Regions from separate parts of the Roseobacter cerffii genome, predicted to be linked through region 2. Evidence: riboswitches for the same ligand, from Rfam matches in the RefSeq annotation. Region 2 holds a riboswitch; the other holds the start of a gene.
What was found. A riboswitch is a leader RNA that binds a small molecule or an ion and turns the genes downstream of it on or off. The one in region 2 is predicted to bind thiamine pyrophosphate.

Region 1: it holds a riboswitch for thiamine pyrophosphate, as region 2 does, so the genes downstream of both, ACVC7O_RS20100 (thiamine ABC transporter substrate-binding protein) here and thiM (hydroxyethylthiazole kinase) in region 2, are expected to answer to the same signal.

What each region holds. Positions count from the first base shown of each region.
Region 1 covers NZ_CM135757.1:4,120,901-4,125,313, reverse strand. The annotation lists gene ACVC7O_RS20105 (thiamine/thiamine pyrophosphate ABC transporter permease ThiP) at 1-1,140, opposite strand, end outside; gene ACVC7O_RS20100 (thiamine ABC transporter substrate-binding protein) at 1,116-2,096, opposite strand; TPP riboswitch at 2,131-2,232, opposite strand; gene aroC (chorismate synthase) at 2,324-3,424, shown strand; gene ACVC7O_RS20090 (TetR/AcrR family transcriptional regulator) at 3,421-4,014, opposite strand; gene ACVC7O_RS20085 (DM13 domain-containing protein) at 4,151-4,413, shown strand, end outside.
Region 2 covers NZ_CM135757.1:948,378-952,790, forward strand. The annotation lists gene ACVC7O_RS04685 (hypothetical protein) at 1-956, shown strand, start outside; gene ACVC7O_RS04690 (hypothetical protein) at 956-2,122, shown strand; TPP riboswitch at 2,234-2,322, shown strand; gene thiM (hydroxyethylthiazole kinase) at 2,364-3,149, shown strand; gene thiE (thiamine phosphate synthase) at 3,140-3,778, shown strand; gene thiD (bifunctional hydroxymethylpyrimidine kinase/phosphomethylpyrimidine kinase) at 3,775-4,413, shown strand, end outside.

The sequences.
Region 1 (4,413 bases), 1.1 Mb from region 2:
AATCGGGTTAATCAGGATGAACCAGCCGGTGCCGATCATCAGGGGCGAGGCCGAGAGACCGATGAGCCCGATGGCCTCGGCGCTGCCGCGACGGCGTGTGCCGATCCAACCGGCCATCGGTACGGCGATCAAGAGCAGCACAACAATGCTGAGCAACGCCACCCAGAGTGAATTGCCCGCAGTGATCCAGACCCCGGCGGGCATCAACGGCAGGCCTTGCAGCCCGGCGAGCAGGATGGCGAAGAGCGGGAGCAGCAGAAATCCGCTTCCCAGTGCGATCACGAAAGCATCCAGCCACGCCTGCGCCCCGCTGCGCGCATCCCAGCGGCGCAGGGCCCGGTCGAGGCCCCCGTTCAGCGGGAGGTTGGGGATGACCCAAAGCGCGATCAGCGCCGCTCCGCCCGCCAGGCCGAGCTGGATGACCGACAGCAGGGAGGCGCGCGCAAGGTCGAAATCAAAGCGGAAGGCTTGATAGATGGCCAACTCGATAGTGGTGGCCCGAGGCCCTCCGCCGAGGGTCAGAGCAACGGCGAAACTGGTCAGGCAAATCACAAAGACAAGCGCCGCCGCCCCGGGCGCCAGCTGTTTCAGAAGCGGCCACTCCAGCGTGCGGAAGACCATGCGTGGCGGCAGGTCCAGCTGTGCGGCGAGGCGGAAACGCTCTGCAGGGATGCTTTGCCAGCCTTGCAGCAGGAGCCGCGTGGCGAGCGGTAGGTTGAAGAAGACATGCGCCAGAACAACCCCATGTAGACCGTAGATCGACAGTGTCGGCAGACCGACCGCGTCAAGCCCGGTGTTGAGCCAGCCGGTCCGACCAAAAACGGTCAACAACCCGAGCACGGCCACAATGACCGGCAGGATGAAAGGCGCGCCCAGGAGCGTGATCAGAACGCCACGCCCGGGGAACCGCCGCCGCGCCAGCGCCCGCGCCAGTGGGATTGCGAAGGCCACCGACAAGAGCGCCGACAGGGCGGCCTGCACCAACGTGAACCGGATGGCCGCCCATTCGGCGGGGCCAATGCCGCGCCCCACTTCGGCCCGCAGGCCAAGGCCAACGAACGACAGCAGCACCGCCGCAACGACAAAGCCGCCTGCTGCGAGTCCTGCAGTGCCGATTATTGGCTGAGCGCGCTGCGCCATGTCTCGATGGCCTGATCCTTGCGGGCTTCTGCTTCATCCTCGGAGTAGAACAGAACCTTTTCCGGCAGCGGTAGTTGCGCCCAGCCCTCGGGCCACTGATCCTCCGGCAGCGCCGAGGGCAGGGACCAGTTGGCGGTCGGGATCATCTGCTGGAAGTCCGCGCTCAGAACATAGGCCATGAAGGCATCGGCCAGTTCAGGCTGATCGGTCCCGGCAACCTTGCCCACGGTTTCGACCATGAAATAGTGTCCTTCCGGGAAGATCGCCGCCTTCTTGGTGAAATCCTCTTCGGCAAACATATGATAGGCAGGCGAGGTGGTGTAGCTGAGCACCATGTCGACCTCACCATCGGTGAACATGCCATAGCTGGCCGACCAGTCCTTGGTCACGGTCAGGATTTTCGGGGCGAGCTTTTGCCAGACCTCGGACGACTTCTCGCCATAGACCGCCTCGACCCAGAGCACCAGCGCCAGCCCGGAAATCGAAGTGCGTGGATCCTGGATGACGAGTTTTACACCGTCGTCCATCTCCAGGAGCGCGTCAAAGCTCGCAGGCGGCGCGTCCATCGTGGTCTCATTGTAGATGAAGGCGGTGTGGCCGTAGTTGAACGGCAGGAAGATGTCATCGGTCCAGTCAATCGGTAGCGTCAGGGCGGAATTGTCCTGCCCGTGCGGTGCAAAGAGGCCGGTGGCGCGGGCCTTGGCCGTCACATCGGAGGTCAGGCCGATCACCACATCCGCCTTTGTCCGCTCCCCTTCCAGCAGCAGCCGCGGCAGCAGATCGCCCGTGGAGAATTGCAGATCGCAATCGCAGGTCGCCTCAAAGCCCGCCTCGATCTTTGGGCCTGGACCCCATTCCGAGGTGAAGTAGTCGCCCGCGTAGACAGTCAGCACCGGCGTTTCGGCGCCTGCCTGAGAGGCCAGCAGCAGCGTGGTTGCAAGAAGAGTTCTCCGCATGATCAATCCTTTCAAATGCGACGAACGGATGAAAGGATGATCAGCTCACCTTCCCTCCGCCGGTCTTAACCGGTTCAGGTTCTACGGGTCCGCGCGCTCGCGCATCTCAGCCGGATTGGCCCCCCGAGGTGCGACCAGAGGTAAAGCGGGCCTGCGGGATTGGCAAGCGATAAGCTCTTGAGGCGATCCGCGCGCACCGCTAAGCACGCGGGTCAAAGGAGCAAACGATGTCGATCAATAGTTTTGGCCATCTCTTCCGTGTGACCACCTGGGGCGAAAGCCACGGGCCTGCCCTGGGCGCGACGGTCGACGGCTGCCCGCCGGGCGTTGCGATCAATGAGGCGATGCTTCGGCAATGGATGGACAAGCGCAAGCCGGGTCAGAACAAATACACCACCCAGCGGCGGGAAGCGGATGAGGTGAAGATCCTCTCCGGTACTTTCGAAGGGGTGACGACAGGCACCCCGGTGCAGCTGATGATCGAGAACACCGACCAGCGCTCGAAGGACTACGGCGATATCAAGGACAAGTTCCGGCCGGGCCACGCGGATATCACCTATTTCCAGAAATATGGGGTGCGTGATTATCGCGGCGGTGGTCGGTCAAGCGCGCGAGAAACCGCGGCGCGTGTGGCCGCTGGCGGGCTCGCGCGCGCTGCCATCGGCGCGCTTGTGGCGGGGGTGGAGATCACCGGCTACATGGTTCAGATGGGGCCGCACAAGATCGACCGCGACCGGTTCGATTGGGACGAGATCGCCCGCAACCCCTTCTGGGTGCCGGACGCGCAAGCGGCGGAGGACTGGGCGGCCTATCTCGACAGCCTGCGCAAATCGGGCAGCTCCGTCGGTGCGGTGATCGAAGTGGTGGCGCGCGGCGTGCCTGCAGGCCTGGGCGCGCCGGTCTACGGTAAGCTCGACACGGACCTCGCAGCGGCCATGATGAGCATCAACGCGGTGAAAGGTGTGGAGATCGGCGAGGGCATGTCAGCGGCGATGCTGACCGGAGAGCTCAATGCCGATGAGATCACCATGGGGTCGGAAGGACCGGTTTACTCCTCGAACCATGCGGGCGGTATCCTCGGAGGGATCAGCACCGGGCAGGACATCGTGGTACGCTTTGCGGTCAAACCGACGTCGAGCATCCTGACCACCCGGCGCACGATTACCAAAAGTGGCGAAGAGACGGAGATCATCACCAAGGGCCGTCATGACCCTTGCGTGGGCATCCGTGCGGTCCCTGTGGGAGAGGCGATGATGGCTTGCGTACTGCTCGATCACCTTCTCTTGCATCGCGGTCAGGTCGGCCAGAACCAAGGGCACATCGGCTAGAGCGCATGCGATTCCAGCAGATGCGCGACGCCATCGACGCTGTGCTCGACCGCCCCGAGGGGCAGCTGCGACCGGGCTAGAACGCGCAGGCCGATGTATTGGGTCAACAGCACATTTGCCAAAGCGCGGATGGCGGGCGCATCTAGCTTATGATGCACCGGAGAGGCGCGGAGTGCGGTTTCCAAGCCCGTGCGAATGCCCTCGAGCCCCTGCTGCACGGCGGCGGCGATCTCGGGGTCTGACATCTCGAACCCCGCCGCCGCCGTACAGAGCAGGCACCCGCGATGATCGCCGTCTGTGGCCGCCTTGGCCGATGCCTCGAACAGGCCCAAGATACGGTCACGCCCATCCTTGATCTCCTGGTCGGACAGCCGCGCCTGCGCGGCCCCCACGGCCGCATCCTCGTAATGCTCCAGCACCAGTAGAAAGAGCGTCTTCTTGTCCTTGAATGCCTTGTAAAGGCTGCCCCGGGTCAACCCCATGCCCTCCAGAAGGTCCGGTAGTGAGGCCTCCTGATACCCCTTTTCCCAGAATACGCCCATGGCGTTTCGGATGGCGTCATCGGTGTCGAACTCTCTTGGGCGGGCCATGGCGGTCTCCTGTTTCCGATGGCTAATATAGTTCGGAACCGCTTGTTACACAATTCACGCAGACGTGTATTGTACCGTTTGGTTCCTAATTGTAGGTTTGGCCTACGTCCCCAAGACAGCAAGGAAAGCCGAACTCATGAAACACTTCTTCTCCGCCCTCCTCGTCATCGCCCTGACCACGCTCGCCAGCGTCGGCGCCCTGGCCGGCAACGACACCCGCGGCACCTTCATCGGCAAGAGTGACCACATCACCACCGGCGGCGTTACAATCGTGAAACACGCCGACGGCACCGCTACCGTCACACTCGAAGACGACTTCTCGCTCGACGGCGCACCTGACCCCCGCGTGGCGTTCGGCAAGGATGGCGCCTACGTGCCCGCTGGCGATCTGGGTGAGTT
Region 2 (4,413 bases):
TGCTGACGATCTTCACGATCTACTCCACGTGGTGGTCATGGAGCGTCGAGACCTATCCGTTGATTGCGTCCGAGCAGATCGAAATGCTGATCGAGTCCCTGAACGCCTCGCAGGCCGGTCGCGGCGCGTTGGGCGATCAATCGGTCACGCTGGAGCAGTGTCTCGACGGTGCCTTGTCTCAGACCTGTGGCCAGCTGATCGCGCAGGGGCAACGCGACTTCATCTATGAAATCCGGCCCGATCTTGTGGCCCAGTCGATCTGGGACACGCTGCAGATGGCGCTTGTGACTTTTGCCGCGGCGGGCGCCGTGATCTTTGGCCGGGATGTGCGGCTGGAGCAGGAGAGCTGGAAGCCGGGCTGGTCGATGCACCGCATCCCCTTCGTCCGGCTTTTGGGCCTCTGCGTTGTGCCTGCGATTTTCGCCTTTTTCTTTGCCATCGCGGGCCAGCTTCTGGAACTGGCCTTCGATACCGGTTTCGAGGTGACGCAATCGCAGGTGATCCAGCAGGTCAATGACAACATCGTCTATTTCGCGATGATGCCGCTCACCGGGCTGTCGGTCGGGTTTGGTATTCTGGTGATCATGGACAAGCATGATGACTTCAGCCGCCTCCGGACCGTCACGCTTCTGGCGCTCCCCTGCGCCATCATCGTAGGGCTGATTATCGCTGCCAATATCTTCGTGAGCTACAATTTCCCGGATCGCGCGCCGTTTGACGGATACCCCTGGATCACTGGGAAGGCGCGCGATTGGATGATCATGTCGGTTCTGCCGATGATGTTCCTGTTGCTCTTTGCGTGGTTCATTGAGCTGACGGAAGAGCCCATCGAAGTAGAAGAGGCCGAGGACCTCGGCGCCTTGCCGGCAGCATCGGTGCAGTTCCGCGCGTTGATGAGCCGTCGCCGGAAAGCTGGCGAGGCGGTTGACGCACCATCGCCGAAGGATGTGGCCTGATGGGTCTCGGTACGTTGACACGTTGGTTCTTGGGACCGGTACTCGCGGCGCTGATGATGGCGCCTGTGCAGGCCCAACAAACCAAGGCGGACAGCAGCCAGAGCTCTGACACTGCGCCGCAGCTGCGCATCGGCGTCCGCTCTTCCGCGCGCCCGTTTGCCTATCGCTCGGACACGATGGTCGATGTGCTGACGGCGGTTACGCCCGGCCCGCTCGCCAAGCAGCGGTACACGGGATACATGGTGCGCATCTGCGATTCCGTGCTGACCGAGATGATGCTCGACCAGTTTGGTGCGGGATCGCTGAAAGCCGATGGGGTCAAGGTCGTCGACATTGATCGCCTGATGGCCGAAATGGCAGAAGATCAGCCCGAGAGCCGCTTTTCGCTGTTGCAGCGGCCCGAGGACCGCAGTCAGCCGTTTGAACCGCAGGTCGATATCCTGTGTGACCCGGCCACCATCACCAATGCCCGCAGGGATGGGTTGATCATCTCGCCGCCAGTGTATCTGACCGGTGTGTCATATGTCAGCCAGCTGAACTTTGCGCGACAGATTGGCGCTGTGGATCAGGGGAACTGCCCGCGCTTTCTCGGCAATTCCGCAGATACTGTCCGCTTCCACTTTGGGCTGGTCGGGCACACCACGTCCGTGCGTTCCGGCGTGCAGGCGTTTTTGACGGCCAACGAGATGCCACAGTATCGCGAAGCCCTGATCGCATTCCTGCGAGGCGAAGGGGATTGTCGGCTGGAAGACAGCCAGGAAGCGCTGCTGGAGGAGTACGAGAGCACGCGCAATGTCCGCCGCGAGGGCTCCGTCCTGCTCTTTGGCACGCACCAGGCGGCTGCAGAAGCCTTCTGTCGCGGCGAAATCGTGCATTACATCGGGGATCGGGAGATCATCCTGCAAAATGTCTCGAACATCCCCGGCTGCACATTTACGAACGGTGATCGTACATTCACCGCCGACCGCTATGCCATCTTCGGGCGGTTGGATTACGACAGTGACCCTGAGCGGGCGCTGCGGGTGGCACGGTTCTTCGAAATCCTGTCTCAAAAAATCGTCTCTCACCCCTCGATCATTGACCAGGCGTTTTACGACACGTTCCATCCGACATCGCCCACGCGCACGCTGGATATCTTCTTCCGCTCCGTTCGTGGTGCGCCTTAACTCGCCCGGTTGATGATCGCAGCGTGATGGTGCGCTGGAGCGATAACGGCTGCAGCAGCATGCCAGCAGCCCAACAACCTGTTTGACAATCGCACGTGCGCAGATCAGCCTAGGCACAGCCAGGGGCGCCGCAAGGCTGAGATGTACCCTTCGAACCTGAACCAGATAATGCTGGCGGAGGGAGGCAAGGTCTGAAGCCCCGTGCACTGCCTTGTTTGTCCTCGCCCTTGACGAGGACGATATGACCGATCCGAACAGATTGCTTGAAAAACTGCGCGCTGAGGCGCCGCTCGTGCATTGCATCACCAACTACGTGGCGATGAACGTCGCCGCCAACGTAGTGCTGGCGGCGGGGGCCTCCCCCGCGATGCTGCACGCCACTGAGGAGGTGGAAGATTTCGTGCCGTTGGCTGGCGCGCTGACCATCAACATCGGTACGCTCTCGCCCTCTTGGGTGGACGGCATGCGACAGGCAGCCGCCGCTGCACGCGCGGCACAGGTGCCTTGGGTGTTGGACCCAGTTGCGCATTTCGTGACACCCTACCGGGCGGACGTGACACGGCAGCAGTTGGCGCAGCACCCGACAATCCTGCGCGGCAACGCGTCCGAAATTCTTGCGCTGGCGGGCGAGAAGGCGGCAGGCAAGGGGGCTGACAGCGGCGACAGTGTTGCCGCGGCGAAAGACGGCGCGATCCGGCTTGCTCAAGCCCAGCGTTGCGTCGTCGCCGTGACCGGTGTGGTGGACTTCGTAACGGATGGCACGCGTCACGCCGAGATCTCGGGCGGTGATGCGGTGATGCCGAAGGTCACGGCTCTGGGCTGTGCGCTCACCGCATTGGTGGGCGCCTTCGCCGCGCTTGCAGACCCGCTTGAGGCGAGCATCGCGGCCTGCACCCTCTTCTCCGAGGCGGGCGCGCGCGCCGCCAGGGAGAGCGCAGGCCCCGGCAGCTTTTCCGTGGCCTTTCTTGATCAGTTGCACAGCCTGCAACCCGGTGATCTCGATGCGGGGCGGGTGGTATGGCAATAGACCCGCAGACCCTGCGCCTCTATCTCGTGACCGACCCGGAGCTCTGCGCCCGCACCGGCCTGGCTGAGACGGTGACTGCCGCCGTAGAGGGCGGCGTCAGCTTCGTTCAACTGCGCGACAAGACAGCTTCGTCGGCCCATCGGATTGAGTTGGCCAAGGCGCTCAAGGAGGTTCTCGCGGGCACAGGTATCCCGCTGGTCGTGAATGACGATCTCGACGCTGCCATCGCCGCAGATGCGGACGGCGTTCACCTGGGGCAGGAAGATATCTCGCCCGCCAAGGCACGGGCACGGCTTGGGCCGGACAAGATCATCGGTTTGTCGTGTGAAAGCGCGCAAGACGTGCGCGCCGCCGATCCGGGCGCCGTCGACTACCTCGGGATCGGAACGGTCTTTGCGACCGCGACGAAGGCGGATCATAAGCCGGTCATTGGCTTTTCCGGTCTGCAAGAGCTTTGCGCGCTGTCATCGCTGCCGACGGTCGCGATTGGCGGGCTCAAGGCGCAGCATGCGGCACAGGTCCTCGCGGCGGGTGCGGACGGCATCGCGGTGGTGTCCGCCATCTGCGGCCAGCCGGACCCCCGCGCCGCCGCGCACCGTATCCATGTCCAACTTCAGGAGAGCACATGATCAGAAATGTCTTGTCCATTGCCGGTTCTGACCCGTCGGGCGGCGCTGGCATCCAGGCCGACATCAAGGCCATCTCTGCCAATGGTGCCTACGCGATGGCGGCCCTCACCGCGGTGACGGTGCAGAACACCCAAGGTGTCAGCGCGGTGCACCTCGTCCCGCCGGATATTGTGGCAGCCCAGATCGCAGCCGTCTTCGACGATGTGCGGGTGGATGCCGTCAAAATCGGCATGATCGCGAACGACGAGATCGCGTGTGCGGTCGCTGCAGTTCTGGAGGGAGTAGACAAAACACCAATCGTTCTCGACCCGGTGATGATTGCGAAGGGTGGCGCGCCGCTGCTGGCGGATGATGCGATCGCCATTGTCCGAGACCGGCTATTGCCCCTGGCTGCCGTGGTTACGCCAAACCTGCCCGAAGCGGCCCGCCTGCTTGATCAACCCGTCGCGACCAATCGCCAACAGATGGAGGATCAGGCGCGCGCGCTAGCCAGGCTGGGAGCCCGTTCGGTGCTGATCAAGGGCGGGCATCTTGACGACCCGGACAGCCCGGATGTCTTCGTCTCTGGTGACGCTTTGCATTGGCTCGAAGGCACTCGGATTGCCACGAAAAACACCCACGGCACGGGTTGCACG